DNA from 3 places in the Desulfovibrio oxyclinae DSM 11498 genome. Region 2 is predicted to be linked to each of the others. Evidence: riboswitches for the same ligand, from Rfam matches in the RefSeq annotation. Region 2 holds a riboswitch; each other region holds the start of a gene.
What was found. Region 2 has a riboswitch for thiamine pyrophosphate ahead of cytX (putative hydroxymethylpyrimidine transporter CytX). Riboswitches for the same ligand answer to the same signal wherever they lie in the genome.

Region 1 (9,714 bases), on a different contig from region 2:
TCGCCGCGCTTGGCGGGTTCGAGATTGCCGCGCTGGCCGGGTTGATCCTCGGTGGGGCCCGCAACCGTCAGGTGGTGTGCGTGGACGGCTTCATATCCACGGCGGCGTACTGCGCTGCGCGGGCCATCTGTCCGCTGGTCTCGGAGTATTGCTTTGTCAGTCATGCATCCGCGGAGCCGGGACACGAGGCCGTCACCGCCAAGCTGGAGCAGGAACCGCTGCTGCATCTCGGCTTCCGCCTCGGCGAAGGAACCGGCGCTGCCTGCGCACTCTTTCTGTTGCGCTCCGCGTGCGACATATTTAACGAAATGGCAACGTTCAGCGAGGCCGGGGTAGATTCCGGAGCCTAGCCGAAACATATTCGATACAGCGAAGGCCCCCGCATTGTCCGATGCGGGGGCCTTCTTCTGTCCAGCCTCGGTCTCCGTCGGGAGACCCGGGGTGAGAGGAGGTGTCGGTAGCACGGCCCGCCGGGGCCGCGGTATTGTCAACCGCCTGCGCCGCTGTGGCGCCCGGAGGCTGGGCCTCCTAGTGATCGCAGGCGTTGTCGCCGGTGACCAGTGCTCCGGCCATGAACTTGTTCACCAGTTCATCCGGATTTTCCGCGGGGCAGCCCGTGACGACGCGCACTCCGGCATCGGTGAACAGGGTCTGCGCCTTGGCGCCCATGCCGCCTGCCAGCACGAGATTGGCCTTCTGTTCGGCCACCCAGCGCGGGATGACGCCGGGTTCGTGCGGGGGCGGTGTCTCCATGGTGGTGGAGATGATACTGCCGGTGTGAGCATCGACGTCCACCATGGCGAACTGCTCGCAATGGCCAAAGTGCTGGGCGAGCCTGCCCGCAGCCACGGGAATGGCGATGCGGATGCGACCGTGCTCGTCGCGCAGCTCTTCAACCTTGGGCAGCTGGCTGTTTTCCTGAAGACTGTCGCCCAGGTCGAGCATGGGCTTGATGATGCTGTTCATTGCCTGCGCGGTGGGAGAATCGTGGTCCACCTTGAGCAGGGGGTATCCTTCGTCGGCGGAGCGGCCCACTTCGGGATCGAGGGGAATGCGCCCGAGGAACTGGATGCCCATTTCCTTGGAGAGTTCCTCGCCGCCGCCGGAATTGAAGATGTTGTGCACGCTGCCGCAGTCGGGGCAGGCGAATCCGCTCATGTTCTCCACCAGTCCGAGGATGGGGTTGCCCACCTGGCGGGCGAAGGTCACGGAACGTCGAACGTCGTCCACGGCCACGCCCTGCGGGGTGGTCACGATGACGGCGTTGGCGTCGCGGCCAAGCGTCTGCAGGGCGGAGAGCGGCTCGTCGCCGGTGCCCGGAGGGCAATCCACGATGAGGTAGTCGAGGTCGCCCCAGGCCACGTCCTGCACGAACTGCTTGATCAGGCCGATCTTCACCGGGCCGCGCCAGATGACGGCGTCAGCCTTGCTGGGCAGCATGAACCCGAGGGACATGACCCAGAGATTCTTGGTCCAGGAGATGGGCTCGATGACCTGATCGCCGATGTGGGGCTGCTGCCCTTCGAGCGAAAGCAGGCGGGGAATGCTGGGGCCGTGGACGTCAACGTCCAGCAGGCCGACTTTCTTGCCCGCCAGCGACAGGGCCACGGCGATGTTGGTGGCGACGGTGGATTTGCCCACGCCGCCTTTGCCGGACATGACGACTATCTTATGCTTGATGCGCGAGAGGGTGGTCTTGAGTTTGAGATCTTCGGGACCTTCGGCGCATCCGCCGGAGGAGCAGCCGCCGCCAGCGGTGGCGGAACTGCAGCTGTTGCAGGCTTCACTCATTGTGGTTCTCCTGAGGTATGTATTTCCGAATACGCTGTTCGGAATTCTTCACATAGACATTCGTGGGCGGATGTCAACGCGTCGAGGTGCCGTGCGGCTACCAGTGGCCGTCCTTGTCCGGGCCGTCCACGGGCTTGATGGAGCCTTCGTTGAAGGCCTGAACCGCATCGCCCACGCAGCCTTCGGTGGCGAGGCATATCTTGATGCCCGCGTGATCCAGCGCACGGAAGGCCTTGGGACCCACATGGCCGGTGATGACGACCTGAGCGCCCGTGTCCGCCACGTTCTGGGCGGACTGGATGCCGGCGCCCTGAGCCGCATTGAGGTTCTGGGTGTTGTCCACATACTCGTTAACGCCGCTGTCCGTGTCGTAGACCACGAATCCGGCCGCGCGGCCGAAGCGGGAGTCGAGGGCGCTTTCCAGGCCGGGCCCGGAACTGCTGATGGCTATCTTCATGACTGGTTCCTCCTTCCTTTGCCCGCTCGGGAGCGGCCCCGGCACATGGCCGTTCCGGGCCTGTTGCGGCATCCGGGCAGGGCAAGGTTATGCAGTGTGTCGTTGCGGAAGGCATCCAGAACCTCCTCGACGCTCCCTCTATGCCAGGAGAGGACGTCAACCCCGGAAGCGTCGAGAAGGTTTCTGGTGCGACCGCACATGGCTCCGCAGAGCAGATGCGTCACCCCGCAGGCCAAAATGGCGGATGTCCTGTCCGTTGGGTCCTTTGAGGGAAGGGATAAATGGCCTGCGGGGCTATATGTACCGTTCTCCGCCGTGAAGAGGCGCAACTCGGGCGCGTTTTCAAAGACCGACGCGAGCCGGTCGCCGTAACAGGCAAGGCAGAGAAGCTTGGTTTCCTTTTCACTCACGCTGCTGCATGAGCATAGGCTGTGCCATGTTTTAAATGTTCGTTATTTTAAGTATTTGTGTGGTTTCGCAAAAAGGGATGAGGCGAAAATGATGCCTCGACGGGCAGGGATGGGCGAACTCTGCGCCCGGTCAGTCCGCGTTGTCGCAACGGGCGAGCATGCGGCGCAGGGTATCCTTTGAAATGTCCAGCTCGCGACATGTGACCATGCGCTTGCCCCCGTTCCGTTCCAGCGCGGCCTTGACCGCCATGCACTTGATCTCCTCAAGCGTTCCCATGGGCATGGTGCCGGAGGGCGTCTTTTCTTCGGGACGAAGGTGTTCCGGAAGGTGCTCGACCTGAATGAAGCCGGATGAACAGAGGATGAAAGCGAACTCCATGATATTTTCCAGCTCGCGCACGTTCCCGGGAAACTCGTGGCGCATGAGGATGCTCATGACGTCTTCCGAAAGCCCCTCGACGTTTTTGCCCTGCACCGCGTTGAAGTGCTTCACGAAGTGGTCGGCGAGCAGGGGGATGTCCGCGCGGCGCTCCCGAAGTGGCGGCAGGCGCAGCGTGACCACGTTCAGCCGGTAGAACAGGTCCTGCCGAAATCCTCCCTCCTTGACCAGCAGGTCGAGGTCGCGGTTGGTGGCGGCGATGACGCGGGCGTCGGAGCTTACCGGTGTGACGCCGCCCAGCGGTTCGAAGGTCTTCTCCTGCAGCACGCGCAGCAGTTTGACCTGAAGCTTGCCGGGCATGTCGCCCACTTCGTCCAGAAAGATGGTGCCGCCGCGTGCGGTCTCGAAACGGCCGGGCTTGTCGCGTCGGGCATCCGTGAAGGCGCCCGCCTTGTAGCCGAACAGTTCGGATTCAAGCAGCGTCTCGGGCAGTGCGCCGCAGTTCACTGGGACGAAAGGGCCTTCCTTGCGGCCGCTGAGCTGGTGGATGGCCTGTGCGAAAAGCTCCTTGCCGGTGCCGGATTCGCCAAGCAGCAGCACGGTGGATTCGCTTCTGGCGATCTGCGGCAGGATGCCGAAGATGCGGTCCAGCGCTTCGCTCTTGCCCACGATGCTTTCAAAGGAATAGGACTCGCGCATTTCACGCCGGATGGCGTGGATCTCCGTCAGATCCCGGAAGGTCTCAACCCCGCCGATGACCTCACCTTCGGCGTTGCGGAGCGGGGCAGCCGAAATGGAAACCGGCCGTTTCTCCCCGTCGGGGCGGATGATGAAGATGGACTTGTTGGTGATCCTTCCGCCATGAGCAAGGCACGATTCAAGAGCGCAGTCCCCGTCGCAGAGGCTTGAGTGGAGAACATCCCAGCACTTGTTGCCCATTGCCTCTGCGGCGGGAACGCCCGTTATGCGTTCGGCGGCCTCGTTGAAGTAGGTGATGTTCCAGTCGGCATCCACCGTGAAGAGGCCGTCGGCGATGGACGAAAATACGTCCTCAAGCGGGAGGTCTTTGGGAAACGGCATGGGCGAGATATAAGCCCTAAAATGTCCTATGTGAAGTGCGGAAATATGCTTTTTTTACGTTTTGCTGGAATAATTCAGGGAGCCGTCCGTGGACGACTCCCTGCCGAAGTGCCGATGAAAGACCGTTTCAGGAGAAACGGGGGTGAAGGCTATGAGCCGAGGTGTTCCTTGAGCTGTTTCACCGCGCAGAACTTGCCGCACATGGTGCACACGTCCTCGTCCTCGGGGCTGCGGCTGTCGCGGATCCTGCGGGCAGTGACCGGATCAAGGCAAAGGCGGTACATGCCTTCCCAGTCCATGTCCGCACGGGCCTTGGCCATTTCACGATCGCGCTGCACCGCCTGCTCATTGCCGCGCGCTATATCCGCCGCGTGGGCAGCGATGCGCGTGACGGCCACGCCTTCGTACACATCGTCCGGACCGGGCAGGGCGAGGTGCTCGCTCGGCGTAACGTAGCAAAGGAAGTCAGCGCCGGACCACGCGGCAATCGCCCCGCCGATGGCGCAGGCCACATGGTCTCGCCCTGCAGCCACGTCCGTGACCAGCGGTCCCAGTACATAGAAGGGAGCATTGTGGCAAAGCCGTTTCTGAAGCTCCATGTTGGCGCGGATCTGGTTCATGGGTACATGCCCGGGCCCCTCAATGATGATCTGCACGCCCGCATCCCACGCCTGTTGTGTCTGCTCGCCAAGGGTGATCAGTTCATGAATCTGCGTCCGGTCCGTCGCATCCGCAAGGCAGCCAGGCCGACACGCGTCGCCCAGACTCAGGGTGACGTCGTACTCACGAGCGATTTCCAGAACCCTGTCGAAATGCGTATACAACGGATTCTCCGCCCCGTTCGCCACCATCCAGCAAGCAAGGAACGACCCGCCGCGGCTGACGATGTCCAGAATACGCCCTTCCTTCTTCATGCGCTCCAAAGCACCCAGCGTGAACCCGGTGTGCAACGTCATGAAATCCACACCTTCGCGAGCCTGATCCTCAACCACTCGAAGCAGGTCGTCGATGGTCATGTCAACGATGCCGCCGCCACGAGCCGTCACGTCCGCAGCAGCCTGATAGATGGGAACCGTCCCCACCGGAACAGGACAGTGTTCCAGCGTCTGCCTCCGCAGGTTGCCCAGCTCACCGGCGATGGAAAGGTCCATCACCGCGTCAGCACCTGCATCCAGCGCCGCACGAAGCTTCAACAGCTCCTGGTCCGGATCCTCATGGTCCGGGCTCGCGCCGATGTTTGCGTTCACCTTGACGCTCAACCCCTCGCCCACGCCACGTAACTCACTCTTCTCATGCAACGGATTATGCGAAATACTCACCCGCCCCGCAGCCATAGAACGCCGAAGCGCCTCCACATCCAATCCCTCCCGCTCGGCAACAAACGCCAAAGCGTCCGAGACCTTACCGGAACGGGCAATCTCCAGTTGTGTCATGAAATACTCCCAATTCTTCAGGTTCAAAGAAATGGGCGGAAAAAAGGCAAAAAAAATTCCACCCGCAGGTGGAACACAGAAGGAATGCGCTTCGCAATGCCGTTTCCTCCGCCGGTACAAGCCGGGTCAGGTTCCAAGGGTTGTCGATCATGCGACTCTCAGCCCACAACAGGGCACCCCTACGGTCAAAAAAGAACCTAGCAAGAGTTGATTCGCCAATCAATGCTTTTTACAAATTGGAAGAGGAATGCGTCCGCCTTTGCCTCCGGCGGGCAGGGGCGCTGCCCCTGCACCCCGCCAAAGGGGCGGGCCCCCTTTGGAATCCCTGGGTTGTCAGCGGGGTTGCAGCTGCCGGGTTCATGCGACCGCATAACTCGCATCCCAGCTGCAACCCCGTTGACGGAAATTTTGGGGTCTGTGCGTCTTGGCTGACGAACTCGATTAACCAAACGACATCTCAAGGGACTCTCGCGGCGCACACGCTCACCAATACTCTCAAGAAAGCAGCTACTCCCGCCAACCAAGTACCGCAGCAATGCCGATCGAGGCATAGAGGCTCTTTTGACCGGTCACGCAGGTCAGGGTGGTGTTTGTTAGCCACAAACGTTTCACCCGGAGCAGTGACCGCGTCATAGAGCCTCTCGCCGAGAACGGCGGCTCACCCCCAACAGCGCAGTTTTTGCCTTCTTTTTTCTGCGCAAGCAAAAAAGAAGGTCGGCCAACAGGCCGAAACCTGCAACTGGTGCGCCTCAAGGCCCTTCTCTCTGGCCGAAAAAACCGACATCACCATTCTGGCCGTCTGCTGCTCCGAAAAACCTCTGGAAGGTAGTATTTTTCAAGAAAAAAGCACCAATCAGGCTGGTTTTATAGCTGATGGGTCACTAGCGCTTCGCCGTCATTCGAGAATGCCGCGAACTGTTCAAGGCGGCATGTTTTACCTGCCATTGCCTGGGGTTATGGATGAGCATTGATGTTTCAAGGGGTTGTCACGATAGCATTTTTCTATCTTTGGCCTATTTACGGATTTGCCGTTTTTGAGTATGAGGACGTATCCATTCGTTTGTTCAGTTCAGTGGAGTGGACTGAACGACGAGTCGGTTTTCCGGATGAATCATCCCTTTTCCCGAAGGGGTGTTTTCGGACGGATTCCGTTCTTTTATATGCAGTGGGAAACCCTTAACAATGAGGTGAGGAGTATGGGCGAACCCGCAATAGTTCTTGAAGGTGGAGTCAAATCCACGTTCAAGGACAAGGTCATGGAGCTTCTGCCGGAAGGTGGAAACCTCAACATGTGCCTTACGTGCGGTCTGTGTTCTTCCGGCTGTCCGGCAACCGGACTGGAAGAAATGGACCCCAGGAAATTCCTGCGTATGGCCATGTTGGGTATGGATGAGGAGATTCTTAATTCGAAATGGATCTGGATGTGCACCATGTGTACGCGTTGCGTGTACGCATGTCCCATGCAGATCAACATCCCGCAGCTGGTCTACAACGCCCGCGCGGCGCAGGATCGCGAAAACAAGCCCAAAGGCATTGTCGGTTCCTGCGACCAGGGTCTCAGGACCGAAGGCGCCAGCGCCATGGGCGCCAGCTCGGAAGACTTCAAGTTCGTCGTGGAGGACGTGCTTGAAGAGGTCTGCGAGGATCAGGAATCCTGCAAGGACCTGAAGGTGAGCATCAACCGCAAGGGTGCTCATTTCTATCTGAACCAGAACTCTCGCGAGCCGGTCACCGAGCCGGATGAGATGGTTCCTCTTTGGAAGATTCTCAATGTCGTCGGCGCCGACTGGACCTACGGGACAGTTGGCTGGGCGGCTGAGAACTACTGCCTGTTTGCAGCGGAGGACGAGAACTGGGAAGCCATTGTCAAGAAGAAGATGGACGCGGTGAGCGAACTCGGGGTCAAGAGCTGGCTCAACACCGAGTGAGGCCACGAATTCTACGCAGTCCGGGCCGGACTGCAGAAATTCGGCATGGAAGTGCCTTTCGAGCTCGAATCCATCATCAGCTACTATGCACAGTGGATCCGTGAAGGAAAACTCCCGGTCAACTCCGACTGGAACAAGGAACTCGGCGTCAAATTCACCGTTCAGGACCCCTGCCAGCTGGTCAGGAAGTCTCTGGGTGATCCCGTGGCCGAGGACCTTCGCTTCGTCGTGAAGCAGGTTGTCGGTGAAGAAAACCTCATCGACATGCACCCGAACAAGTCCAACAACTATTGTTGCGGCGGCGGGGGCGGATTCCTGCAGAGCGGTTTCCCCGAAGCGCGCAGGTACTACGGCAAGCGCAAGTTTGATCAGATCATCGCCACCGGCGCTGACTACTGCATCACCCCTTGCCACAACTGCCATTCCCAGGTTCACGATCTCGCGCACCACTTTGGTGGCACGTATCAGACCGTCCATCTTTGGACGCTGATCTGTCTCTCGCTCGGCATTCTGGGCGAGAACGAGCGCGAGTACCTCGGCGACGACCTCAAGGAAGTCGGCCTGTAGGCGGAACTGAACGGAACGAGATTCCAAGGAGGACTCAATGTCTGCGAATAAACTTGGATCGGTCATGGTCGTCGGCGGCGGTATCGCCGGTATTCAGACGGCGCTTGATTTGGCCGACTCCGGTTATTACGTGCATTTGATCGAGAAGAGTGCCGGTATCGGCGGCGTCATGGCGCAGCTGGACAAGACCTTCCCGACCAACGACTGCGCGATGTGAATCATCTCGCCCAAGTTGGTTGAGTGCGGTCGGCACTTAAATATCGAGTTGCATACACTGGCAGAGGTTCAGAACGTTTCCGGCGATGAAGGCAACTTCACCGTGACGGTGAAGAAGTCCCCCCGATACGTGGATATGGAAAAATGTATCGCGTGCGGGGAATGTGCCGCGAAATGTCCCAAGAAAGTTGACGACGAATATCAGGCCGGTCTTTCCAAAAGGAAAGCCGCCTACATCCCTTACGGGCAGTCCGTGCCGCTGAAGTACGCTTTGGACGGCGCAACCTGCATCATGATCCAGAAAGGCAAGTGCGGCGCCTGTGAAAAGGTCTGCCCCACCGAGGCCATCAAGTTCGACGACAAGGAAGAAATCGTCGATCTGAACGTCGGTTCGGTCATTCTCACGCCCGGTTTCAAGGCGTTCGATCCGTCCGATCTGGATTACACCTACTACAAGGAACTCCCTGACGTAGTGACCTCGCTCGAATACGAGCGCCTGCTGTCTTCCTCCGGTCCCTGCCACGGCCACCTGACCCGCCCCTCGGACGGCAAGGAGCCCGCAAAGATCGCATGGCTGCAGTGCGTCGGTTCGCGCGACATCAATCGCTGCGGCAACGGATTCTGCTCCAGCGTGTGCTGCATGTACGCCATCAAGCAGTCTGTCATCACCGCCGAGCACACCACCGGCGACATCGACCAGACCATCCTGTACATGGACATCCGCAGCCACGGTAAGGAATTCGACAAGTACTACGAAAACGCCAAGACCAACGGGATCAACTTCGTGCAGGCACGCCCGCACACGATCCTGCCCGGTCCCGACGGTGTGGGTGCCATCATCCAGTATGCCGACAAGTCCGGCAACATGGTCGAGGACGTGTACGACCTCGTCGTGCTGTCCATCGGTCTGGAAGCGCCCAAGGACGCCAAACAGCTGTCCGAAACCGCCGGGTTCGAACTGAATAAGTACGGCTTCGTGGAAACGAACTCCTTCGAGCCGGTGTCCACCTCCAGGCCGGGAATCTACTCCTCGGGCGCGTTCAACGCTCCCATGGACATCCCGCAGGCGGTCACCGACGCTTCCTCCGCAGCGGCCACCGCTGCCAAGCGGCTGGCGGAAGTTCGCGGCACCATGACCGAGGAAAAGGTCTGGCCCGAAGAGCGCGACATCTCCGGTGAGGAGCCGCGCATCGGCGTGTTCGTCTGTTCCTGCGGTACCAACATCGCGGGCACCGTGGACGTCAAGGCCGTCTCGGAATATGCCGCGGCCCTGCCCGGCGTGCAGATGGTGGAGAACAACATGTTCACCTGTTCCACCGACACGCAGGAGCTGATCAGCCAGAAGATCAAGGAAAACAACCTGAACCGCATCGTGGTCGCTGCGTGTACGCCGCGCACCCACGAGCCGCTGTTCAAGGAAACGCTGAAGGAAGCGGGCCTCAACGAGTACCTC
Region 2 (9,714 bases):
TCGATGGGGGCGCGTTCGGCAAAGAGTCGGGCCACCTCCTGATCGCAGCCCCAGTCCGAGCCTTTGACCGTGTCCTCGAAATGGACGTCGGGACAGTCCCCGTCGCCCATGCAGGAATTGCCAAGGCCCGCCTGCATCCCGCCCTGAGCGGCGGAAGAGTGCGAGCGCCGGGCCGGGACGATGCTCAGGCAGATGGTGGAGTGTCCCGCAGTGGCGGCCTCAATGGCGGCGCGCTCTCCGGCGAGTCCTGCGCCGATGACCAGTACGTCGGTGTAAATCGTCTGCATGGCGTGTCTCCGTTATTGGGGAATGTCGAGGAACATGAATCTGAGCAGGGTCACGAAGCCGATGATGATGAACGCCAGCGTGAGCAGGTTTTCACGTTTCTTGAAGATGCCCCGCCCGTTGCTCTTGATGAAACCCCATTTTACGCCGATGCGGTAGAAGCCGATGCCCACGTGCAACTCAACCAGGGGCAGCAGCACGAGGTAGAAGACGAACCAGAAGCCTTCCTGGATGCGGGCAGCGCTTTTCGCGGCGGTGATCGGCAGGTCGGTGAGGACCACCCACATGTGGATGGCGCCCATGATGAGAATGATCATGGCGGAGACGGCCTGGACGATCCACATCCAGGTGTCGCCATGGCGCATCATGCGAGCGTGGGACCAGATGGTTTTTTGGCCTTCAAGATGAAACGGCAGCTTGCGCGCTGCCAGCACGAAGTGGGCAAGAAAGAGTAGAAATACGAGCGGGCCACCGACCTGAGCCATGCCCGTGGACTCGAAAAAGTGTGCGATGGCGTTCATCCATTCCGGGCTGACCACCACGCTGGCCACCAGCACCATGTGCGCCCACATGAAGAGGATGAGCCCAGCACCGGAAAGCATCTGCATCCAGTCGAGAAGCCCGTCCAGCCGCGAGGACCGCCCGGGCATCAGGCTAGATTCTACTGACATCGACTTCCTCCGAATTGAAGTTTCCAAACGCAAAACCGACCGCAGTCCAGTATCCCGGTAGTCTTGTCGGTTCGTCAGGCGTTTGTCAACGCCGCCCGGTCGGTAATGTGCTGAAACACCTTGCTTTGAACCTGCCCAAAACGTACTGTATTCCGCACTTTGAATACGGGCGCTCTTCATTGATGAGACCGCCTTGCACTGAGGAGAGGAATGATTACTATAAGCCGATACGGTCGGTCCCGGACCGACGTCACGAAATTCATATCCAGCCCGGAGCACAGCCGGGCTCTCACCGGAGTAAGCATATGTTCAGAATACTCGTTTTGCTGGGAGGGCTGCTGATGGCCCTGACCGGATGCGCACCGCATAATGCGGCCACGGCCGCGGATATCCCGAACCCCGTACACGAGAACCCGGACCAGACACGCATCGTGAAGCTCAAAAACGGGCTCACCGTGCTGGTGAAACAGGATGACCGTTTTCCGCTGGTGAACGTGCGCCTGTATGTTCAGGCCGGTTCTTCCTACGAAAACCCCGAAATTGCGGGCATCAGCCACCTGCTGGAACACATGGTCTTCAAGGGAACCGAAAAGCGTGGTCCCGGAGAAACCGCCATGGCCGTAGAGTCCGTCGGCGGTAACCTCAACGCTGCCACAAGTTTCGATTATACCTATTATTACGCCGAAGTGCCGGATCGCCACTGGGCGCTGGCCATGGACGTGGTACAGGATCTGGCCTTCAACGCCGAGATCGACCCGCAGGAGCTTGAAAACGAGCGCGACGTGGTGCTCTCTGAACTGTCGCAGGGCGAGGACAATCCCGGCAGTCGCATTTTCAAGACCCTGCAAGCACAGATATGGAACGGAACCAGTTACCAGTGGCCCATCATCGGCTACCGCGACACGGTTTCCTCCATCACCGCCAAGGAGATTCACCAATACATCGACCGGCTGTACCAGCCGCAGTCCATGCTGCTGTGCGTAGTCGGCAACGTGAATCCCGACGAGATCGTGGCAGAGGCCGACCGGCTGTTCGGGTCCCTCAGGAACACCCGCGAGGTGGTGCCGCCCGAGCCGTTCGGCATTTCCGAAGTGGGCAACGGCCCCACAGTGACCGCCATCCCGGGCAAGTGGAACAAGGTTTACCTCGGCGCGGCGTTCCCCATCCCGAACCTGCGCTCCGCGGAAATGGCCGGGCTGGATATGCTCAGTCATCTGCTGGCCGGTGACGACACCGCACGTCTCTATCGCAAGTTCAAATATGAAATGAACCTCGTGGACAGCATCTCCATGTCTCCGCTTTCCCTCGAACGCGGCGGGATGCTCTACGTCATGGCAACCCTCGACCAAGACAAGGTTGACGAGTTCTGGCCCGCGCTGCTGAATGAATTCGAAAGCTTTGACCCTTCCGTGTTCACTGAGCGCGAAATCGAGCGCGCACGCCTGAATATCAGTGACTCCATGTTCCTCGCCAAGGAAACCCTTGGCGGACTCGCCAGCAAGATTGGCTATTTCCAGTTCTTTGAAGGTGGCGAGCAGGCAGAAAAGAATTACCTTTTCGATCTCGAACACGTCGATCGTTCCGAAATGGGTCAGCTGTTCGACAAGTATGTGCGTCCCGACAGGCTTTCCGCCTGCGTGCTGACCCCCGAAGGGAGCGATCTGACCGCGGAAGCACTGGAAACACAAGTGACCAAGACCTGGGACGGCAAGGCGACCGCCGCGGCCGAGTCCGCAAAGCAGAGCGTGACCGAGGAAACCGTGATCGAGTTGCCCGGCGACTCCAAGCTGGTGCTCATCCCCGACGAAACGCTTCCCTACACCGCAATGAGCCTTTACTGGCGCGGCGGCGACTCCCTTATAGAAGAAAACGAGCAGGGCCTTCCCGCGCTCGCGGCCAAGGCGTTGACACGCGGCACTTCCAGACTCACCAATACCGAACTGGAAGATTTCATGTCTGACCGCGCCGCCAGCATGGGCGCAACCTCCGGACGGACCATCTTCGCCTTCGACGCCAAGTTTCCCACCCGTTTCACCGAAGAGCTGCTCCCGGTCATCGGACAGACGCTCACCGAGCCCGCCTTCCGCCCCGAAGAAGTGGACCGCTCCCGAATGGACCAGATATCCGAGATCAAGCGGCGCGAAGACCGACCCATGGGTCTCATGTTCCGCCACCTGTTTCCGCTCCTCTTCAAGGGCGGCCCTTATGGATATCTGCATGACGGAACCGTGGACATCCTCACCGAACTGACCCGCAAGCAGGCCTGGAACTATTGGCATCAGCAGTCCAAGCGCCCGTTTGTCATGTCTGTCAGCGGCGACTTTGATCGCGAATCCATCGAAGCCTTCGCCAAGGGCCTTGCCGAAACGCTGGCCCCGGAACCGGATCCTACAGAATACGGCGCTCCCGTCTGGCGTGAAGAGCACGAAAAGACCCTGAATCTGCCCGACAGGAATCAGGCCCATCTGTTGCTGACCTTCCCCGTGCCCGGTAAGCTCGACGCCGAAGCCACTGCCGAACTCACTGTACTCAAGTCCGTACTCTCCGGTCAGAGCGGTCTGCTCTTCCGCGACCTGCGCGACAAGCAAGGCCTTGCCTACACCGTCACCGCGCTGCTCTGGCAGGCCGACGAAGCAGGCATCCTCGGCTTCTACATCGGCACCAGCCCTGAAAAAGTGGAGCAGTCCATGGACGGCTTCAAGAAGGTGGCAGAAGACCTCAAGAAGAACCTGCTGCCCGAAAACGAGATAGTGCGAGCCCGCAATATCATTGAAGGCGACTACTATCAGGACAAGCAGACCCTGCTCTCACGCTCACGCGAAGCCGCCGGACTCATGGTTCGAGGGCTTCCCCGTGACTACGAGGCCAAGCTCATCGAACTGGCTACCAAGGTCACGCCTGAAGATATTCGCGAAATCGCCCGCAAGTATCTTGATCCCGAAGAGGCCTATCTGATGAAGGTCATGCCGTAAGACGGAAACCCTGTACGATAAGGCAAAGCGCATCGCCTCAAGGCGATGCGCTTTTTTTGTGCGGGGCCTCCGGCGGGCAGGGGCGTTGCCCCTGCACCCCACCAAAGGGGCGGGCCCCCTTTGGAATCCCTGTTTTGTCAGCGGGGTTGCAGCTAGCTGGGGCCATGCGACCGCAAAATTCGCGTCCTAGCTGCAACCACGCTGACGGGGATTTGGGGGCTGTGGGGCTTGGCTAATGAACTCCGTTAGCAGAGTTCAGCTAAAACAGGACGCTCTCAGTTCACACATTTCCATTCGGAACTTCACACTTCCGCCAACAAGAATCGCAGTAATGCCGATTGAGGCATTGAGGCTCTTCTGACCGGTCACGCTGGTCCGGTGATGCCTGTGGTCACAGATGTTATGCCCGGAGCAGTGACCGTGTCATAGAGCCTCTCGCCGAGAGCGGCGGCGTATTCTAACAGCGCAGTTTTTGCCTTCCTTTTTCTGCGCAAGCAAAGAAGAAGCTCGGCCAATAGGCCGAAACCTGCAACTGGTGCCAAGCAGCAAAGCCTCCGGCGGGCCCTTCAGGCGGACCCTTTCCGGGGGATCAAAAGGGCGGGCCCCTTTGGAATCCCTGTTTTGTCAGCGATGTTGCAGCTAGCTGGGACCATGCGACCGCATGGCCCGCGTCCAAGCTACATCCTCGCTGACGGAATCAGGGTCTAAAAACGAAACCCTCGGTAATCCTTTCATACAAACTGCATGTGAAGCGGGCACCCAAGCGAACGGTTTTCTGTCGCGTCAATCGGGCGCAGCCTCGCCAAAGGTTTCTGGGAGAGGGGGGAAGGGGAGTCTGAGGGGAAGGGGGGAGAACCTTCTTGCAAGAAGGTTCTCCCCCCTTCCCCTCAGCTTTTATCATCAAAAAAGGCATGCGATCCGCCGGGGCGAGGGTGAGTTCGCCCCGGCAGATCTGTATGGCTATGATGGGGTGGGTGCTATTTTTCTTTCTTGAAGATGATGAGCGGGCAGTTCTTGCAGATATCGGCTCCGGGGAAGCCGTCGCCGGGTTTGGTGATGGCGCTGCTGGCTTCGTCGATGCGGTGCTGGAGCCGATCCACTACGGATTTGAATTTCTTGCCGGGGATGATGACGTTGATTTCGCCGCGCTCGGTTTTGCCTGCGTTGTAGCTGCCGGAACAAGCGGGGAGCATGTTGAACTCCTGTTCGAGCAGGGTGAAGACGTTACCGCCGCAGGCGGAGGAGTTCATGGTTATGTTCGGGCGCAGGGGGTGCGTGTCTGTGGCTGCCATGTAGTCCACGGCGAGGTGGTAGGCCTGCATGTTGTCGCAGTAGAAGTGGACGGTGTCGGGTTCGAAGAGGCCGTCGATGCTGCCGAGGGGGGCTACGACGATGGCGAGCAGTCCTTTTTCGAGCTGATGCTTGGTCTTGACGAAGCGTTCGGCCTGTTCGAGGTCGCGGGTGTATTTGGCGTGGCCTTTGATTTCGCCTTCGTCGAGATCTTTCCAGCCGAAGCTGTATCGGGCGTTGTTGCAGCCGAGGGTGTCCTGTTCGGCGAGTACGGTCTGACCCTTCATGCGGGCGGCGAGCTGCCATTGACAGAAGGTCATGGGCTTGACCGGAGTATGGATTTCTTCGGCGTTGTCCTTGAAATGATCAAGTTCGGCCTGATCGTAGAAGAATTTGACGGCGACCGGATAGTGGTACAGTCGCATTTCCTTCATCAGCATTTCTTGCATTTCTTTATAAGACATTTCGCGATCCTTTGTATGTGTTGTTCCTTTTCGCACAAGAAAATACGTCCCAACCGTGCGAAAACTGCATCTTTGCGGGTTCCGCGCGGAAAATGGTGCCTATCAACGGGACAAAATTGGTACAAGAAAAATCGTCCATGTTCCAGCCGAGAACAATCAGTTGAAGATATTAACAGGCTAAAGCGCGAGATTGGATGCCTTTATTGTGACAGGCTTCACAATCGGGTGCTGTCTGGTGTGAGGCGTGGGAGATATTTCCTAGTGATACAGGGAGTTCAGGAGGATTGGGATGGTGCGAGAGCGGCGCGGATATTTGTCGGCCTGAGGGGGAGGTCACAGTATACACAGCGATTGGCTCGTGAGGTCTCGTACAAACAGGGAGGTCTTATGTGATCGGTAAAGGGTGGGCTTGCATAGCGTGGCGGTGCCTGATAGTGGTCTGTTCGTCCGATAGGGGTGTCCCGCACGGGACTGAGATCATACCCTTGGAACCTGATGCAGTTGAGGCTGTCGTAGGGAAATCGGAAGGTCTTCATGCGTCGTTCGGCGCGGTCCTCCCTTGTCCTTCTCCTCACGGTATCGGCTCCGAGCAAAACAAGGAGTTCGACGTGAACACTGGCAAACTGACCTTTGCTAATCTGTTTTTTCTGTGGTTCGGCGCAGCGGTTTCCGTGGCCGAAATCTTTACCGGCGGCTATCTGGCCAATCTGGGATTTGCGGGCGGAATGACCGCAAACGTGCTCGGACATCTGGTTGGCACGGTCATCCTCGTTCTTGGCGGCATCATCGGCTACCGGGAAAAGCTTCCGTCCATCATGTCCATGCGGATTTCCTTCGGCAAGCAGGGGTCGTATCTGCTTTCAGGGATCAATATCCTTCAGTTGCTCGGCTGGACCGCAGTGATGATTCTGCTCGGCGGGGATGCGGTGAACGAGCTCTGCCGCTCACTCTGGGGCATCGACAACCAGATGCTCATGTCTGCGCTGATCGGGCTATTCATCGGATTCTGGGTGTTCATCGGCATTCAGGGCTTCAAATGGTTGAACATGGTCGCCGTGGCATTGCTGCTTGGTCTGACGGTGGTCATGAGCTGGGTCATCTTCACTCAGCCTGCGCCTGCTCAGCCCGTGGAACCCACCGGTACCTTCGGCATGGGATTCGAGCTGGCCATCATCATGCCGCTCTCCTGGTTCCCGCTCATTGCGGATTACACCAGCATGGCAAAGAACTCCCGTGCCGCCTGGCTTGCACCGTTCCTCGGTTATTTCACCGGCTCCACGTGGATGTACAGCATCGGCCTCGGCGGGGCGATTTTTTCCGGAACGGCCGACCCCACCCAGATGATGCTGGCCGCCAAGCTCGGCATGGTGGCGCTCATGGTCATCGGTCTTTCCACGGTGACGACAACCTTCATGGATGTCTTTTCTGCCGCGGTATCCACTCTCAACGTTCTGCCCCGGCTGAATCGTCGCTGGACGTCTGTAGTGTTCGCCGCATTGGGAACGGGGCTGGCCATGTTCTTTCCCATTACCCAGTATGAATGGTTTCTTTATCTGCTCGGATCGGTCTTCGCGCCGCTCATGGCGATCCTGCTGAGCGACTACTACCTGCTCAAACATGACGCGAGGTCGAATATTGCCGACGTCAGGGCCATACTTTCGCTTGCACTCGGCATCGCCTTCTATTATTGGGTGAAGCGGCACGACATGGTCGTGGGGCATACGCTGACTACTATCGGCTTCACGCTCATCGTTCACAACGCGATGCGGGTACTGACCGAAAAGCGCCGGCGTGTTGCGGCAACACGGGGATAACATACGTTTTCCCTTGCCATTCGTTCGTACTTTAAGTACTAGTCCCTGTTCCACGCAACTAGCGAGTAGGAGTTTTTCAATGAAAAAAGATATCCATCCCAAGACGTTTGAGGCCACCATCCGTTGCCACTGCGGCTACGAAAGCAAGGCTTCTTCCACCAAGGGCGAGCATATCGACGTCGAAATCTGTGCCAACTGCCACCCGTTCTACACCGGTAAGCAGCGCCTGATCGACACCGCCGGCCGCATCGACCGTTTCCGCAAGAAGTACGCAAACTTCAAGGGAACCGGAAAGACCGAACAGTAGCTGTCCCGGCTCGTTTTTTTCAATATGCCTCTGTCGATTGCGGCAGAGGCATATTGTTTTCGCCGGGCTTTGACTTTCCCCGGGGAATCCTTACCCTTCGGCAAGGTCCCCAAAGACGGTTCAGTCCGGCTGGCGGAGGACCCTTTTCCCTCCAACTCAAGCCGAGGATATGCCGTTGAGTCTCAAAAATATCTTGTTGGCGGCCGCCAACACCGTGGGCGGACAGGCCGTTATCGAGGGCGTGATGATGCGCTCCAAGAATCGGCTCGCCATAGCCGTTCGTCTCCCGAACGGTGAAATAGAAGTTCACGAGCGCCCCTGGTTCTCGCTGACCAATCATCCCCTTCTGAAAAAACCTTTCGTACGCGGTTTTCCCGTTCTTCTGGAAACGCTGGTCAACGGCATCAAGGCCCTGAACTGGTCCGCCACGCAGGCTGTGGACGAAGAAGAGGGCGAGCTGACCGGCTGGCATCTGGCCATGAGCATGATTGTGGCCATCGCCGCCGCACTCGGCCTGTTCGTGGTGCTGCCGCATTTCTTTTCCGTGGGCATGGAATGGCTGGGATACGGCGGTGACGTCGATTCCCTGAGCTTCCACGCATGGGACGGCCTTTTCAAGATGCTTATTTTCATGGGCTACATATGGGCAATCTCGTTCATCCCGGATATCAAGCGCGTTTTCCAGTACCACGGCGCCGAGCACAAGGTGATATGGTCCTATGAGGCCGGCGCCTCGCTCCTTCCGGACAGCGCGCGCATCAACAGCAGGCTGCATCCTCGTTGCGGCACGGCCTTCATGCTCTTTGTGCTCTCGGTCAGCATCGTGCTTTATTCGGTGCTGGTGCCGCTGCTCATGATGATCTATGCGCCGGAAACATTTATCTTCAAGCATCTTTACATCGTCGGGGTCAAACTGCTGCTGATGATTCCCATCAGTGCCATGGCCTACGAGTTGATCAAATTCGCTTCCAAGCGCGAAAGCAGTATCGCCTGCAAGATGCTTTGCTGGCCCGGGCTGGCCCTTCAGGTGCTCACCACACGCGAACCGGACGACCAGCAGATTGAGGTTGCCATTGCGGCCCTCAAGTGCGCGGTCAATATGGAGGAATAATCGATGTTCAGAAAACTCGACGAAATTGAAGAGACTTTCATCGATCTTGAAAAGGAACTTTCCCAGCCCGAGATTTTCAACGATCAGGAGCGTTACCGCAACGCAACCAAGAGCCATGCGGATCTGGGCGAGATAGTCAGGGTCTATCGCGAATACAAGCAGCTTTCGCAGGATCTTGAGGATAACCGTGAGCTTGCCCGTGATGAGGATGCCGACATCCGCGAGATGGCCAAGCTTGAGATCGCCGAGATCGAGCCGAAGCTGCCCGAACTGGAAGAACAGCTCAAGCTGCTTATGCTCCCCAAGGATCCGCTCGACGACAAGAACATCATTCTTGAAATCCGTGCCGGCACCGGCGGCGACGAGGCCGCTTTGTTTGCGGCCGACCTGTTCCGTATGTACTCCCGCTTCGCAGAAGAGAACGGCTGGAAGGTCGAGGTCATGAGCGAGAGCGAATCAGGAGCGGGCGGGCTTAAGGAAGTCATTGCCAACATCTCGGGCGATAAGGTTTACAGCAAGCTCAAGTACGAGTCCGGCACCCACCGGGTACAGCGCGTTCCGGCCACCGAGTCGCAGGGGCGTATCCACACTTCCGCCTGTACCGTGGCGATTCTTCCCGAAGCGGAAGAGGTCGACGTGAATATTCGTAACGAAGACCTGCGTATCGACGTGTTCCGCGCTTCCGGCCCGGGCGGACAGTCGGTCAACACCACTGACTCCGCAGTGCGCATCACCCACGTACCCACCGGGCTGGTCGTGTCCTGTCAGGATGAAAAGTCGCAGCTCAAGAACAAGGTCAA
Region 3 (9,714 bases), on a different contig from region 2:
GGATGCTGTTTTCGCGGGCGAACAGCATGGCTTCGGTACAGGCATAGGGAAGCATCTTGAACATGATGAGGCGTCCCACGTCATGCAGCAGACCGCCGATGAAGAACCGCTCGGGCTGCAAGCCATGCTGTTTGGCGGCCAGGACTCGGGCAAATATGCCGCAACTGATGGAGTGTCTCCAGAAGCTGCGCATGTCCACGAGTTCCTTGGGGATGTTCTTGAAGTAATTGATGGTGGAAATGCCGAGGGCGAGGGTGGAAAGTTCGTTCCCGCCCACAAGCGCCACGGCGCGGCTGATGGAGTCGATGCGTGACGGGAATCCGTAGAACGGGCTGTTGACCAGCTTGAGCAGCTTGGCGGACAGCCCTACGTCTGTGCTGACGACCTGCGCGACGCGATCGGCGTTACCGGATTCCGATTCGAGCACTTCGCGGATGCGGAAATAGATGTCGGGGAAACTTTCGAGCTCGCTTTCGCGATTCACGCAGTCTTCCGGGCCGCCCATGCCTTTGAGGAAGAGGTCATCGAGGTGCTCGACGTTGGTGGCTCTTCTTTCACTGGTATCCGGCAGTTCCCAGCCACCACAGACCGCGGCTGCGGTGCGGTCGAGGGCTATGCGAAACAGCTCAAGCACCACGGGACGATCCGGGTTGCAGTAGAGGAAGAAGTCGCGCACGTAGTCGGCGATGGCTTCGGCTTCCTCGGCTTCGGGTTCGCAGACGGTGCGGGCGCTGGCCTCCTTGACACCGAGGCGTTTCAGCAGCTCGATATGCCGCTGCTCCAGCGTGAGTCCTCTGGGCAGGAGCAGGCGCCCGTCGGCGGCTTTGAGGTCGTCGGCGAGGACCATGCCCGGCTGTAGTTCATCAATGGTGTGTATCGGCAAACAGACCCCCCAGGCCTACTCTTTCTTGTAGGCGATGGCGCCGGGATGGAATATCGGTTTGAAGGTCTTGGAGACCTTGTGCAGCGACTCCGAGTGTCCCAGCATGAGATACCCGCCCGGTACGAGGTTGTCGTAAAACGAGTTCACGACCCTCTTCTTCATGCTTTCGTCAAAATAGATTATGACATTGCGGCAGAACACGATGTGCGACCGCGGTATCCGCTTCAGGGTGGCGCTCTCATTCAGGTTCATGAGCTTGAAATCCACCATTCGCGTCACGTCCCGGTTGATGCGCCAAAGATCGCCGTCCTGCTTGAAATACTTCTTGCGCATGGCGTCCGGGGTGGTCTTGAAGGCATACTCCGGATAGAGTCCTTCGCGCGCCTTGTCGATCATGGCCTTGGAAAGGTCGTTGGCGGAGATGCGGATGCGCCAGCGGGAGATCTCAAGGCCGAGCATTTCGTGCAGGATGATGGAGAGGGTGTACGGTTCCTCGCCTGAAGAGCACCCTGCGGACCAGATGTTGAGCTCCATCTTCTTGGCGGCGCGCTGCTGGTCGATTACATCCTTGAGCACATGGTCGCGAAAGGCGTCGAGCTGTTTCTGGTCGCGAAAGAAGCTGGTCTCGTTGGTGGTGACCATTTCAAAAAGACGCACCATCTCCTCGCGCCGCGCGGAGTCGAACTTGAGAAACTTGATGTAGTCCGAAAAGCTGGAAAGCCCGAGCTCCCCGAGCCGTTTGCGGAAACGGCTCTCAAAGAGATACTTCCGCTTCTCGTCCACGAAGATACCGCTTTTTTCGTATATGAAGTCGCGCAGTTCCACGAACTCGGCATCCGTGATGCGGATCGAGTCCTTGCGAAGACCTATGCTACTCGAAAACAATGACATGGAACCGGTTTACCTCGCGACCAATGCGTGTGTAAAAAAGTGGTAGTATTTACCGGAGAGTACCCGTGTCGCACACGAGCTGTCAATTATTGCCGCCCGCATCCTTGGTAGACCGGATGGCTGCGGTTGACAAGTCGCTTATATACAGCATGATTATAGACCGTGCCACAGGGCCGGGTCCGCTAGCGCTGATCCACTCCGCCCGGGTGCCGCATTGTTCCGGAAGCACTTTCGTCGGGCCGCTGTAACTGGTATCAACGGTTCATACATTGCCACGGAGGCCCGATGCGCTGGAACGCACAACAATATGAAAGCTGGTTCGACTCGCCAGAAGGGCATGTCGCCCTGAGCCGCGAGAACATGCTGCTCGAAGCCATGACCGCCGCCTGGCAGCGGCGTGGCAGACGCATCCTCGAAGTGGGCTGCGGAACCGGCATCTTTCTCGAATCGCTCTGGCGCATGGGCTTTGACGTCACCGGACTGGACAAGAGCGATTCCATGCTCTCCGGCGCACGCCGCAGGCTGGGCAACAACGCGAGCCTGTATGTTGGCGACGGCACGCACATGCCCTTTGATGATGACGACTTCGACTATGTCGTGCTCTGGAGCGTGCTGGAGTTCTGCCCCCGGCCCCAGGAGATGCTCGAAGAGGCCGCGCGCGTTGCGGAACGAGGGCTGCTCATAGGTTTTCTCAACCGCTTCTCGCTGTATCATCTGCTCAATGTACGCCGCAGCAGCGGCACCATGAGCCGCGCGGACATGCTCACCGGCTTCCGAGTCGGATCAATGGTCCGCGCCACGGGCAACCGACCTACCTTTTCCCGCTCCGTTCTGCCCGGCCCGTTGAACACTTGGAAGGAGTGCGCCCCGTGGGCCGCGCTCAACAACAGACTGTACCCGGGCTGGCTCGGAGCCTTTTCCGCCATGCGCGTGGATATCGGCCCGCACAAACCCATGACCCCCCTGCTGCTCTGGAAGTCCGACCCCAACAAACGGTTCAAGGAAGCCAGTTGCGGAAGCAGTGCGGTCCGCTGGGGTTCGTAATATTCTCATGGTCCTCTTTGCCCGTTCGTGCGTATATGAAAGCAAAAACGGGAGAATGACTATGAAACGACTGGCACTCGGGCTCATGCTGCTGTCCCTTTTCCTTGCGCCTCAAGCCATGGCGCAGGACACCCCCCTCTCGACCGTGGATTCCATTCTGGAACGCGTTGACCGCACTGCCGAGCAGGTGGAGCGGGCGCGGCGCGCCCTTGAGGAAGCCCGCCGCATCGGCAACGGGGACATCATCGAGGAGCGGCGGCGGGAATATCAGCGCTCCCGCGAACAATACCGCGACGCGCAGCAGTCGCTGGATGAAGCCAAGGTCGATGCGCTGGCTCGCGAATCCGGACACTCAAGGGCCGAGATCCGAAGCATGCGAAACTCCGGCATGGGCTGGGGCCGCATAGCCCGTGAAGTGGGCGCCCACCCCTCCGTGCTCGGCAAGGGCCAGGGGAGTGCCGGCAAAGGCAAGGGACACCCCGGCAAAGGCGCAAAGATGAAGCATGGCAAGGATTATGACCGCGACGACCGTAGCTACGAAGACTACGATGATGACCGCGGCTCAAAAGGCAAAGGCAAGTCCAAAGCCCGCGGAGGCAAGGGCAAAGGCAAGCAAAAGTAGTACTTCCCGGCCCGCTTCTACGGAAGCGGGTCGTTTTCGTTCCGGGCTTCCAAACCGCACGCAAACCGGATAAAGCTGTGCGCGGAGGTTGCAACACACATGATTTCACCCGCTCTCGAAGAACGTTTCCGCCGCCTGACCTTCGGCGTTCCGTGGAACATCGCCCTTATCACCGTCGGCTCATGGCTGGTCGCCTTTGCAGTCAAGGCCATCGCCATCCCTCACGGCCTGCTCACCGGCGGCATGTCCGGTCTGGCATTGCTTTTCTATTACGCCTTCGGCGGGCTCACCACAGGGCAGTGGTACTTTCTGCTCAACGTGCCGGTCTTCGTGCTCGGTTGGGTCTTCGTCAGCAGACGGTTCTTTTTCTACAGCCTTTACGGAATGTTCGTCTCCGCCATCTTCATCGACCTCATCGACTACACCCTGCCCATCGAGGACGTCTGGCTGGCGGTGATTACCTGCGGCGGGCTGCTCGGTGCCGGGGTGGGCATGAGTCTGCGCTCGCTGGGCTCCACCGGCGGGTCGGACATTCTTGCGGTCATCGGCAAGCAGCGGTTCAACGTGTCCATGGGCGCGTTCGAGTTCTGGTTCAACTTCCTCCAGTTTCTGGCAGGGTTCTTTTTCCTGCAACTGTCCGTGGTGCTCTACTCAATCGCCATGGCCTTCGTCATCGCCGTGGCCATCGAGTACGTCATGGGCATGTTCGGCGAACGCAAGATGGTCATGATCATCTCGGAAAAACCGCAGGAGATCATGCAGGCCATTTTCAAGAAACTGGACCGGGGAGCCACCGTTCTGGAAGGACGCGGCGGCTGGACCGGCGACAGCAAGGACGTGGTCATGACCATGGTCACCAACGTTCAGGTCAAACGGCTTGAGGAGATCGTCTACTCGCTTGACCCGGAGGCCTTCACCATCACCGGCTCGGGCTTCCACGTGGTGGGCAGCGGCTTCTCGGCAAGGAAGCTGTACTAACCATGCATTCCCTCATCGCACTGCTTACGGACTTCGGCCTCGACGACCCGTACGTGGGTCAGATGAAGGCCGTACTGGCCCGGGAGTGTCCCGACAGCACGGTGACTGACCTCACCCACGGGGTCGAACCGTTCAACATCGCTCAGGGGGCCTTCTTTCTGGCGGCCTCGGCCCCGCACTTTCCGGAAGGAGCGGTGCTGCTGGCGGTCGTGGATCCCGGTGTGGGTTCGGGACGTCCCATCCTTGTAGCCCGTCAGGACGGGCGGACCATCGTGGCCCCTGACAACGGACTGGCCGCCCTCGCGCTGATTCCTGAACATGCCGAACTTCATCACGTGAACCAGTTGCCGGAAAAGGCTTCCGCCACCTTCCACGGCCGCGACATCTTTGCGCCGATTGCCGCACGCATCGCACGGGGCGAAGCCCTCAGCGGCTTCTGCCACCCCGTTTCCGCCGAGGAGACCGTGCGCCCGCTCTGGACCGAGCCGCTCATGGGCCGGGGCAAGTGCTCCGCACGCGTGCTGCACGTGGACCGGTTCGGCAACTGCGTGCTCAACCTACGCGCCGGCGCTCTCGGGCCGCTGCACAACCTTCAGATCAGCACCCCGCTGGGTCGGGAGCTCCCGGCGGTGGACACCTACTCCGACCTGCCCGAAGGCGCGCCCGGCCTGCTGGAAGGCTCGCAGGGCTTCTTCGAGATAGCGGTCAATCTCGGCTCGGCCGCCCGGCAGCTCGGCCTTTCCATGGGTGATGCCGTAACCCTGAGGTGGGACGCATGAAGGCACTGAACGAATTTCTGCTGACCCTCGGGTTCCTGACCCGGCTGGCCCCGGCACGCGCCGCCACGGACGAGGAGATGCGCCGCACCATGCCGTGGACGCCGCTCACCGGCCTCCTGCTCGGCGCGGTCATCACCCTCCCCTTTGCGCTCGGGCTCTTCCGGGACGAACCGTGGGTTCAGGCGTGGCTCGTGGTTCTGGCCTCGCTCTGGCTGACACGCGGCCTGCACTACGACGGGATCGCCGACGTGTGCGACGCCTTTACCGCGCACTTCGATCCGCAACGGTTCTGGACGGTCATCAAGGACAGCCGGTGCGGCGCGTTCGGCGTCATCGCACTTGTCATGACCCTTGCCGGACAGCTCGTGCTCTTCGCGGCCCTGTTCGCCAAAGGAAACCCCGCGGCCGCACTCTGGCCCTTCATGACCGGACGACTCAATTGCGTGGCCTTCGGCGTGGTCGGCAAACGCTTTGCCCGGCCCGGGCTCGGCTCCCTGTTCTACTCCGGGGCCACCTTGAAGACGCTTGCGGTCAACGCGGCCATGACCCTCGCCATCGGCGCACTGCTGCTCCCGCCGCAGGCCCTTGCAATCACTGCCGCTCTCCTGATCATCACGCTCATCCCCCTGCACAAGCTGGCAAAAGAGGTGAACGGCAGCAACGGCGACTTCCTCGGCGCGAGCATCGTGCTGGGAGAGTTGTGCGGCCTGCTCGGGATTGTTGCGGTTCTCTGAAGTCCCTTGAACTTGATTGCCTGATCAACTCCCCCCTTGCGAACTCCGACCCTTTGCGGTAGACATTGTCTCGATCCGATAGGGGTGTCCCGGCACGTGCCGGGACTGAGATCATACCCTTGGAACCTGATTCAGTTTGCACTGACGTAGGGAAATCGGAAGCCCTGTCCCGAGCCGTCCGGCATGGGACATCTTCTCAAGACACTCCTGACGTTCGTGCCTCCTTGCCAAAAGGGGGTCGGCGCCTTTCGGATCGCGCCGACCGCAACAAACCGCAAGCGGAGGAAACGCATGTCCCTCAACGAAAAAGTCATCTCTGACGCCATCATCACCGAGTACTACAACAAGTTCCGCGATTCGCTGGAGCTTGACGTCGCCATCGTCGGCGGCGGCCCCTCCGGCATGACCGCCGGTATGAACCTCGCCAAAAAAGGCCACAAGGTCGCCATGTTCGAGCGCAAGCTCTCGCTGGGCGGCGGCATGTGGGGCGGCGGCATGACCTGGAACATCATCGTGGTTCAGGACGAGTCCAAACACGTGCTGGAAGACATCGGCGTTCCCATGAAGCACTGGGACGACGAGTACTGGACCTGCGACGCCGTCACCGCCACCACCACGCTGGCTTCAGCCGCCACCATCGCCGGGATGCGCGTGTTCAACTGCATGAGCGTTGAAGACGTCTGCATCCGCGAAGAAGACGGCCAGAAGCGCGTCAACGGACTGGTCATCAACTCCTCTCCCGTGGAGATCGCCGGACTGCACGTGGATCCGCTGGTCATTCACTGCAAGCACGTCATCGAAGCCACCGGCCACGACACCGAAGTGCTCAAGACCCTGTGCCGCAAGAACGACATCTCCCTGAACACCCCCTCCGGCTCCATTGAGGGCGAGCAGTCCATGTGGGCCGACGTGGCCGAGACCAACACCGTCAACCACACCCGCGAGGTCTTCCCCGGCGTGTGGGTCGCGGGCATGGCCGCCAACGCCACCTTCGGTTCCTATCGCATGGGCCCGGTCTTCGGAGGCATGCTGCTCTCCGGCGAGAAGGTCGCCGAGGACATCCATCAGCGTCTGATTGCGGAGGACTAGCATGAAGCGGGGTTTCGACCTCACCTGCTATCTCATCGCGGGCCGCTCCTCCTGTGGGGAGCGGCCCCTTGAAGAGGTGGTAAGGCTGGCCGTTGAAGGCGGCGTTACCATGGTCCAGCTGCGGGAAAAGGACGTTTCCACCCGCGAGTATCTGGAAACCGCCGGCTCCCTGAAGCGCATCCTTGCGCCCGCAGGGGTGCCGCTGATCATCAACGACCGCATCGACGTGGCACTGGCCGTCGGCGCCGAGGGCGTGCACGTTGGGCAGTCCGACATGCCGGTGGATATCGCGCGCCGCCTCATGGGCCCCGACGCCATCATCGGCTTGAGTATGGACACTGACGCGCAGGTGCTTGAGGCGGAAACGCTGGACGTGGATTATCTGGGCCTCGGGCCGGTGTTTCCCACCAACACCAAGGCCGACCACTCGGAGCCGCTCGGATTCGAGGGCTTTGCACGGCGAAGGGGCATGACCAGACACCCTTCCGTAGCCATCGGCTCGGTCACGGCCCGGTGCGCCGGACACCTGCGCTCACTCGGAGCTGACGGGCTGGCCGTGGTTTCCGCCATCTGCCGCGCAGAAGACCCGGCCGAGGCGGCCAGAGAGTTGCGTCGCGCCTTTGCCGAGGAAAAGGAATAACGTCCTCTCCCTTGGCATAAACGCGCCGGAGCGTGTATAGACCCGGTATGATCCACTGGGCCTACGACAAGCGCTGGCTGCTCATAACCCTCGCCGCCGTCGGCATACTGCTGCTTCTGCCTGTTCCGCCGGGCCTCACGTCCGCGGGCTGGAAGGTGCTGGTCATGACGCTTGCGGCCACCACCCTGTTCATCAAGGAACCGGTGCCGCTGCCTTCGGTGGCCCTTCTCATCGTGCTGGGGCAGATATTCCTGCTCGGTCTCGATTCGTCCGACGTGGCCCGCAGTCTGATGAAGGATGCCGTGCTGTTCATCATGGGCTCGCTCATGCTGGCGGTGGCCATGGTCAAGCAGCAGTTGGACAAACGGCTCGCGCTGGTCATCGTCAAGGCCACCGGCACCAACACCTACCGCATTGCGCTGGGCATCTCCGTGGTCTCGGGCCTGCTGGCCTCGTTCATAGGCGAGCACACCGTTGCCGCCATGATGCTCCCCGTGGCCCTGACGCTCATCCAGCTTGCGGAGGAGGACGAGGAACGCCGACGCCGGCTGGCCCTGCTCTTTCTGTTCTCCATATCCTATGCATGCTGCATGGCGGGTATCGGCACCCCCTCGGGCGGAGCGCGAAACGCCATCATGATCGAATACTGGGGCGACTTCTTCCACAAGCCTTCGGACCCGGCCACAGCCATCTACGACGTGGGGTACGGGCAGTGGATGCTCTTTGCCTACCCCGTCTTTCTCGCACAACTGCCCTTCATGCACTGGATTCTGCGCAAGACCTTCCCGGCCCCTTCCGAAGACCTCTCGCACGCCGTGCGCAGGCTGCGGGAACAGGTCGGAAAACAGGGCTCGCTTCAGGGCAGGCACTACGCCACGATCCTCATTTTCCTGCTTACGGTGACCGCATGGATACTCTTTTCCACCGAGGTGGGCATGGGCACCATCGCCATTGCCGGGGCCGCGAGCTTCCTGCTTGCCGGGCTGGTGCGCTGGGAGGACCTGAATTCCGGCGTGAACTGGGGTGTGGTGCTGCTTTACGGGGCGGCCATATCCCTCGGTCAGCAGATGCAGGAGACCGGTGCCGCCGCGTGGGTGGCCGCGGGGTTTCTGGACATGCTCGTGCCGCTGGGCCTCGGTTCCGGCATCGGCCTGCTGGCCTGCATCATGCTCCTGACCACGGCCATGACCAACACCATGTCCAACGGCGCGGCCGTGGCAGTGCTCGGCCCCATCGTCTTGAGCATCGCCGTCGAAGCGGGAGCCAACCCGCTGGCCGCCGGGTTCATAACGGCCATGGCCTCATCGTTTGCCTATCTTACCGTCATCGGCACTCCGGCGAGCTCCATCGTGCGCTCCTCGGGGTATCTGGCCAGCGCCGACTTCCTGAAAGCGGGATGGCGGCTGGCGCTCATGTCCTTCATCATCCTGATCATCTTCGCAAAATTCTACTGGCCGTTTCTCGGAGGCTGAGGAGACATCATGCATAAAGACACCATGAACATTCTCGTGAGTATCGGCGGGGGACCGGAAGCATACGAGGCGCTGGCTTTCGCCGCCCTGCTCAGCCGCAGGCAGTGCACGGACACCTCCCTGCTCACGGTGCGCGAACCGGACAGCGGCCTGCACTCCGGCGGGCTGGAGCTTCGCGTGGCCCGCGAACAGATGCTCGGCTGGGGGCTGGAGCTGCCCGGGCTCAAACGGCTCAAGAAAGCTCGCGACATTTTTGCCGAACTCGGGGAGATTCCCGGACAGGAAAGCGTTCAGCTGGAGCATCGGGCCATCTCCGGCGACCCTGCCGGCGAATACGTGGTTTCGTACAACACTCCCTGCGGCGGCACCGTGGCCCTGCACCTGCGAAGCGGCACGGACATCCCCGGCGTCATCGCCGAGCAGTGCGACATAGAGGACGTGGACATTGCCATCGTGGGCGCCCCCGGCGAGAATCCCACCGGGTTCAAGAAACTCGTCTCCGCCACGCCCATGGCCTACCGCATCGCCCAGCGGCTGCCGTGCCCCATCATCATTGCCCGCCGCCTCAAGACCGAAGGGGCC

Region 1: linked by a shared signal. The riboswitch ahead of thiC (phosphomethylpyrimidine synthase ThiC) and the one ahead of cytX (putative hydroxymethylpyrimidine transporter CytX) in region 2 are both predicted to bind thiamine pyrophosphate.
Region 3: linked by a shared signal. The riboswitch ahead of B149_RS0115335 (sulfide-dependent adenosine diphosphate thiazole synthase) and the one ahead of cytX (putative hydroxymethylpyrimidine transporter CytX) in region 2 are both predicted to bind thiamine pyrophosphate.

Annotation. Positions count from the first base shown of each region.
Region 1 is NZ_AQXE01000008.1:27,004-36,717, forward strand. It holds gene cobT (nicotinate-nucleotide--dimethylbenzimidazole phosphoribosyltransferase) at 1-350, shown strand, start outside; gene B149_RS0109730 (iron-sulfur cluster carrier protein MrpORP) at 529-1,791, opposite strand; gene B149_RS0109735 (NifB/NifX family molybdenum-iron cluster-binding protein) at 1,889-2,248, opposite strand; gene B149_RS18310 (NifB/NifX family molybdenum-iron cluster-binding protein) at 2,245-2,658, opposite strand; gene B149_RS0109740 (sigma-54 interaction domain-containing protein) at 2,789-4,117, opposite strand; gene thiC (phosphomethylpyrimidine synthase ThiC) at 4,267-5,550, opposite strand; TPP riboswitch at 5,637-5,741, opposite strand; gene B149_RS18320 ((Fe-S)-binding protein) at 6,747-8,045, shown strand; gene B149_RS0109765 (CoB--CoM heterodisulfide reductase iron-sulfur subunit A family protein) at 8,083-9,714, shown strand, end outside.
Region 2 is NZ_AQXE01000003.1:110,820-120,533, reverse strand. It holds gene B149_RS0104665 (fumarate reductase flavoprotein subunit) at 1-287, opposite strand, end outside; gene B149_RS0104660 (succinate dehydrogenase/fumarate reductase transmembrane subunit) at 300-956, opposite strand; gene B149_RS0104655 (M16 family metallopeptidase) at 1,262-3,928, shown strand; gene B149_RS0104650 (DUF169 domain-containing protein) at 4,906-5,682, opposite strand; TPP riboswitch at 6,125-6,219, shown strand; gene cytX (putative hydroxymethylpyrimidine transporter CytX) at 6,291-7,496, shown strand; gene rpmE (50S ribosomal protein L31) at 7,576-7,803, shown strand; gene B149_RS0104635 (DUF1385 domain-containing protein) at 7,973-8,914, shown strand; gene prfA (peptide chain release factor 1) at 8,918-9,714, shown strand, end outside.
Region 3 is NZ_AQXE01000018.1:18,588-28,301, reverse strand. It holds gene B149_RS0115370 (HDOD domain-containing protein) at 1-883, opposite strand, end outside; gene B149_RS0115365 (CheR family methyltransferase) at 899-1,774, opposite strand; gene B149_RS0115360 (class I SAM-dependent methyltransferase) at 2,060-2,818, shown strand; gene B149_RS18130 (hypothetical protein) at 2,880-3,440, shown strand; gene B149_RS0115350 (YitT family protein) at 3,540-4,418, shown strand; gene B149_RS0115345 (SAM hydrolase/SAM-dependent halogenase family protein) at 4,421-5,197, shown strand; gene cobS (adenosylcobinamide-GDP ribazoletransferase) at 5,194-5,931, shown strand; TPP riboswitch at 6,002-6,102, shown strand; gene B149_RS0115335 (sulfide-dependent adenosine diphosphate thiazole synthase) at 6,223-7,020, shown strand; gene thiE (thiamine phosphate synthase) at 7,022-7,660, shown strand; gene B149_RS0115325 (SLC13 family permease) at 7,708-9,132, shown strand; gene B149_RS0115320 (universal stress protein) at 9,142-9,714, shown strand, end outside.